One region of the Tindallia californiensis genome, then DNA from elsewhere that is predicted to be linked to it. Evidence: riboswitches for the same ligand, from Rfam matches in the RefSeq annotation. Region 1 holds a riboswitch; the other holds the start of a gene.
The links. Region 1 has a riboswitch for FMN ahead of ribD (bifunctional diaminohydroxyphosphoribosylaminopyrimidine deaminase/5-amino-6-(5-phosphoribosylamino)uracil reductase RibD). Riboswitches for the same ligand answer to the same signal wherever they lie in the genome.

Region 2: another riboswitch for FMN. It lies ahead of BLV55_RS04630 (ECF transporter S component); the one in region 1 lies ahead of ribD (bifunctional diaminohydroxyphosphoribosylaminopyrimidine deaminase/5-amino-6-(5-phosphoribosylamino)uracil reductase RibD).

Annotation. Positions count from the first base shown of each region.
Region 1 covers NZ_FNPV01000001.1:275,296-278,420, forward strand. The annotation lists gene BLV55_RS01290 (bifunctional 3,4-dihydroxy-2-butanone-4-phosphate synthase/GTP cyclohydrolase II) at 1-76, opposite strand, end outside; gene BLV55_RS01295 (riboflavin synthase) at 90-731, opposite strand; gene ribD (bifunctional diaminohydroxyphosphoribosylaminopyrimidine deaminase/5-amino-6-(5-phosphoribosylamino)uracil reductase RibD) at 716-1,834, opposite strand; FMN riboswitch at 1,953-2,069, opposite strand; gene recO (DNA repair protein RecO) at 2,128-2,868, opposite strand; gene era (GTPase Era) at 2,880-3,125, opposite strand, start outside.
Region 2 covers NZ_FNPV01000003.1:118,284-121,408, reverse strand. The annotation lists gene BLV55_RS04635 (Tex family protein) at 1-1,552, shown strand, start outside; FMN riboswitch at 1,590-1,712, shown strand; gene BLV55_RS04630 (ECF transporter S component) at 1,707-2,477, shown strand; gene tsaE (tRNA (adenosine(37)-N6)-threonylcarbamoyltransferase complex ATPase subunit type 1 TsaE) at 2,549-3,007, shown strand; gene tsaB (tRNA (adenosine(37)-N6)-threonylcarbamoyltransferase complex dimerization subunit type 1 TsaB) at 3,004-3,125, shown strand, end outside.

The DNA.
Region 1 (3,125 bases):
CTTCATCATCCACTACAATGATCATTTTTCCTTCTTTAATTTCTTTTATCGCTTTTTCTATGCTATCAAATTTCATATTATTTCTCCTTTCAAAATCCGTACCTTTGAAGTTTTTCTACGGTTATCCCTGTATTTTCTGATTCTTTTCCCATCATTAATTTCTCAACATATTTTCCGATAATATCACACTCCAGGTTAATAACAGCGCCTATGTCTTTTTCCGTAAGAATGGTCATTTCTGCTGTATGAGGTATGATGGAGACCGCAAAAGCATCCTTCTCTACTTTTGCAACGGTTAAACTCGTTCCATCCATAGCGATGGATCCTTTGTGTACGATGTATCGCATGATTTCTGTTGTGGTTTTAATATAAATCCAAATAGCGTTTTTTTCCTGATATTTTTTAATCATCGTGCCAATACCATCAATATGACCTGTTACAATATGACCACCTAACCTACCATTAACCGGAAGAGCTCTTTCCAAGTTTACTTTTTTTCCAGGCTTGGCTTCACTTAAACTGGTGCTTCTTATGGTTTCCGGCATAACATCTGCTTCCATTTGACCGGCTGTGAAGTTGGTAACTGTCAGGCATACTCCATTTACAGCAATACTATCTCCTAGTTGCACATCTTGTAGCACTTTTTGACACTTTATTTGAAGACTAATGCGATTTTGTTGACTTACCAAGTTAACCACTTCGCCAATTTCTTCCACTATTCCGGTAAACATTTCTCTGCTCCTTTCATGTAGCCAGTCATTAGCCAGTCTTCGCCAAGCTGGATAGTTTCCATTTCCGTTATAGGCAGTGCCTCTTTCATATGAAGGATACCTTCTCCTCCAATAGGTCCAGGTGCTTTGTTTCCACCGATTATTTTAGGTGCGATATACCATAATAGCTTATTGATCATTTTTTCAGATATAAAAGATGCCATCACACGGCTTCCGCCTTCTACTAACACGCTGTCTACTTCTTTTGATGCGAAATAATCGATTAATGATTGAATATCAACCTGACCCTGTTTATGAGGAAATCGGACTACTTCAACTCCTTCTAGCAACAGTTTTTTTTCAAGATCCACTGGCATTTGATCCGTTGTTGCAACCATTGTTTTTATTTCTTTTGCCGTTGAAACTAGCGTTGATGTTAGTGGGATATTCCCTTTACTGTCTAAAACCACTCGGAGTGGCTGATTTACTTTATCCAGAGGCAGTCGTACCGTCAGTTGCGGATTATCAGCTATCACGGTATTCACTCCCACCAGAATGGCCGAAACTCTTTGTCTCACCCAATGTGCATGATTCCTTGCTTCTTCTCCTGTAATCCATTGTGAATGCCCTTGCTTTGTTGCAATTTTCCCATCTAAGCTCATAGCTGCCTTTGCGATCAGGTAAGGTTTTTTTTCTGTGATATAGTGCATAAATATTTCGTTTTGTTTTCTTGCTTCTTTCTCCATCACGCCAGTTATTACTTCAATGCCTGCTTTTCGAAGCATTTCTTCTCCTTTGCCGGCCACTTTTTCATTGGGATCTCCGGCAGCAATAATCACTTTTTCAACCCCGGCTTTAATGATTGCTTCCGCACAAGGAGGGGTTTTGCCGTAATGACTGCAAGGCTCTAAGGTTACATACATAGTACTTCCTGCTGAAGCGTCTCCTGCCTTCTTTAACGCATTTATTTCCGCATGAGGGCCACCTGCATATTCATGATATCCTTTTGAGATCAATTGGTCTTCTTTGGTAATAACAGCGCCAACCAAAGGATTTGGATTGGTATTCCCCCATCCTTTTTCAGCCATTTTGAGTGCTTCTTTCATCCATTTTTCATGTGGCATTACCCGTCCTCCCTGTTATTTTTCATTTGTTTAGCAACACACTATTTTTTGCTACAAAAAAAGTTCCCGAACAAAATGCGTTCAGGAACGTAAGGATACAAAAATCATACCTACTATGCTCATACTTCTTTCATCCAGACTTTAACTGTCGGCTCCGGAATTTCACCAGATCAGCCAATATGGCTCGCGGGCTTTAACCGCCGGTAAGGAATTACACCTGTCCCTGAAGTTATTTTATTGTTATGAAAACATTTTACCAAACTCAAAAAAAATGTCAATCTATCTTTACTTTTCTAATCCGGCAAATGACGTAAGCTTTTCGGTGCAAAATAATCAAAATGGTAGCGAATATATCCTTCTATCAGTTGTTGCAGTTCTTTGTTGATATCTTCCGGTACGGTTAACCGAGCCGCCGCTTTAAGGTCATGCTGCAGATAAAACCGTGCTAACTTTACGATTTGACAGGAAACAGGTTTCAGATCTTTTGCCTCGTGATCTTTGCTTGCACACACCATACCTCCCTGAGAGTTGCTGAAAAAAGGCATTGAATCGGATAAGCGGCTCCCACACAGAGAACAGGAAATAAAGTTGGGCTGATATCCATAGCTCGTTAACATCTTCAACTCAAAAGCCCTAATCAAAGAATCTATCTTAGTCTCTTCTCGGCACATTAAGGTTAAGGTGTTACCAAAGTTTGAAAAAGCATCGCTGTTTCCTTGTCCTTCTAAGGCTTCCAACATAACCAGTTCAACACTGTAAGCTGCAAAAGCTAAGCGGTAATAGTCTTCTCTTAATGGATAAAAACTATGTCGGACTTCCACCTGGCTAACCGTATACATATTTTTACCTTTATAGAGCAAAAACTCAGCGTGGGTAAAAGGTTGTACGCCAGCCAGCATTTTACTTTTTGGTTTTCGAGAACCTTTTGCAATCGCACTCATTTTTCCGTGTTGCCGACTATATAGTGTCAGCAAACTATCCGCTTCTCGATATTTTTGACTCTTGAGAACAAAAGCTTCCGTACTTAATAACATCGATTTCACCTTTACTCTTTATACCCAAGATCTTTCAGTATATTATCCTGATCTCGCCATCCTTCTTTGACTTTTACCCATAACTCCAGGTGGACCTGATGGCCCAATAAATCTTCAATATCTTTTCGTGCCGCTTTTCCGATACCTTTAAGTTTCCTGCCATTTTTCCCAATAATAATCCCTTTATGAGATTTTTTCTCACAAAAGATAGCTGCTTGTATTTCCGTAAGGTTTTTTTCTTCCCGATAGGTCATTTT
Region 2 (3,125 bases), on a different contig from region 1:
GTATTATGATTATACAGAGCCGGTTAAAAAAATTCCGGATCATCGGATTTTGGCGGCTAATCGGGGAGAAAAAGAAGAGGCACTTAAAATCCAACTGGCCGCACCAGAGCTAGAAATGGTGGCTCAGTTGGAAAAAACCTTATGCTGCTCTGAAAAAGACCCTCGAAATGAAACCTATCAAGAAATTGCAGCAGATACCTGGAAAAGGTTGTTACAACCATCGCTGGAGCGAGAATTACGAGCTGAACTGACGGAACGGGCAGAAGCGGCGGCAATTCAGTTGTTTGGAAAAAATATGAGCGGCCTTTTAATGCAGCCGCCTGTAGCTGGACAACGGGTACTAGGTATTGATCCGGCCTATCGGACTGGCTGCAAACTGGCGGTAGTAGATGAGACTGGAAAATTACTGGATACAGCCACTATTTTTCCGGTACCGCCACAAAATGAATTTGTTAAATCAGCCGAGGTCATCAAAGAATTTGTGAAAAAACATGATGTAAGCGTGATAGCGATAGGAAACGGTACCGGATCCCGGGAAACAGAGCAGTTTGTTGCTTCTCTTATACCGGATTTTTCTCATGAAGTAGCCTATGTTATCGTCAGTGAAGCAGGCGCTTCTGTATATTCGGCCTCTAAACTGGCAACCAAAGAGTTTCCGGAACTGGACGTTTCATTACGTGGAGCGGTTTCTATTGCCCGGAGGCTTCAGGATCCTCTGGCAGAGCTGGTAAAAATAGAACCGAAGGCCATAGGCGTCGGCCAGTATCAGCATGATGTCAATCAAAAACAACTTGGTGAAAGATTATCCGGAGTGGTGGAAGACTGCGTAAACCGGGTAGGCGTAGATGTTAATACAGCATCACCTTCCTTGTTGCAATATGTAGCAGGGATCAGTAAAGCGGTGGCGGAAAATATGGTCATCTATCGAAATGAAATTGGTTCTTTTCAAGAACGAAAGCAGCTCTTAAAGGTTTCTCGGTTGGGACCCGCTGCTTATCAGCAATGTGCTGGTTTTATGAGAATAAGAGGAGGGAAAAACCCTCTTGAAAAAACAGGCGTGCATCCGGAATCCTATGAAGCGGCAAAAAAACTGTTGGAAAAAACCGGACTATCGGTACAGGATCTTACAGCGGAGGGGCAACGGGTTTTGGAAGAAAAACTGTCGGGGCTTCACTTGGAAAGACTGGCGGAAGAATTGGAAATTGGCATTCCGACATTGGAAGATATGGTAAAGGAACTAAAAAAGCCAGGACGAGATCCTAGGGAAGAATTACCTAAACCAGTTTTCAGAACTGATGTGATGAAGATGGAAGATTTAGAGCCTGAAATGGAGCTGACGGGAACGGTTCGCAACGTTATCGACTTTGGTGCCTTTGTGGATATAGGAGTAAAGCAAGATGGGCTGGTTCATATTTCTCAGCTTCGCAATGGATTTGTAAAGCATCCGCTGGATGTGGTGGCTGTCGGTGATGTAGTACGGGTGAAAGTATTGGAGGTAGACGTAAAAAAACAACGCATCGGTTTAACGATGAAGGGAGTTCCTCAGGAATAAACCTTGTCAATTGTTTTGCGATAACGTATAATAAATTTATAATCTTCAGGGCAGGGTGAAACTCCCGACCGGCGGTATAGTCCGCGAGTCGATCACTTAGATCGATTGATCCGGTGTGATTCCGGAGCCGACAGTATAGTCTGGATGCGAGAAGATGGTATGGATAGATTGTTCAAACCTGGCGCCTGAAGAAATTTGGGCGTCTTTTTTATCCTTTGATTGTCAGTTCTTGTACTCTTTAGAGTACTTGAAGGTAATGATCAGCCATCAACTACCAATTATCTTTACGGGGGTTCTTATGGAAAAAACCATTGAAATTGTAGGAAGCAGTAAAAGAAGATCAAAAAATAAAATGACAACCAGGCATCTCACTAGAATAGCCGTTTTAGCGGTTATTGCGTATATTCTAATGTTTCTGGAATTTGGGCTTCCCATTTTTCCTGGGTTTTTAATGTTGGATTTTAGTGATCTGCCAGCCTTGATAGGTGCTTTTGCCATGGGACCTATGGCGGGGGTAATGATCCAATTTGTGAAAGCTTTACTTCACTTTATCACAAAAAGCTGGTCTGGAGGCGTAGGAGAATTAGCGAATTTTATTATCGGCGTATTTTATGTGGTGCCGGCAGCCTTGATTTATCATTACAAAAAGGATCGGAAACATGCCGTTATAGGAGTGGCGGTAGGAACACTGATTATGGCTGTCTTAGGAGCGGTTGCTAACTATTTTGTGTTAATACCAATGTATTCACAGTTTATGCCCATTGATGCGATTATTGAGATGGGAAATGTTGCTAATAGCCGTATTGTAGACGTACGAAGCTTGGTGATTTATGGGGTGACGCCTTTTAATATTTTTAAGGGAACTATGATTGCTGTGTTCACCTTACTGTTATATAAAAAAATATCACCACTGCTGAAAATGTAAATTCAGGAAACGGAAGATGAATAGAAAACAGGACAGATGCCTGTGCTTGATGAAGGGAAGAAGTCATACAGATGATATGCGTGAAAGTGAATAACCAACGAGAAACAGAAGCCTTAGCTGAAAAGCTGGCAAGCAACCTTGAACCGGGAGATATTATCGGCCTTAGGGGCGATTTAGGTGCAGGAAAGACTACGTTTACAAAAGCCTTAGGGGCTGCTCTTGGAGTAAAGGAAGATATTACGAGTCCCACCTTTACCCTGTTACAGGAGTATGAGGGCAATGTGCCCGTCTATCATTTTGATGTCTATCGAATGAATGACCCTCAGGAATTCAATGATCTGGGAGCAGAAGAATACTTTGATGGAGATGGCATTTCTGTGGTGGAGTGGGCGGATATGGTGGAAGCTTATTTGCCGGATAAGCGGTTGCAAATTGAGATAAGATGGCTGGACAGCGACCAACGAAAGATTTGCTTTATCCCATTAGGTGATTTTAATGAACTTAAGCTGAAAGGGCTGGTAGCATCATGAAATGTTTGGCAATGGAAAGTAGCTCGATGGTTGCAGCCGTAGCATTAATGGAAAAAAACCGGCTGGTAGGAGAAATACGTACACATTATAAGAAAACTCACTCAGAAAGGCTTTTACC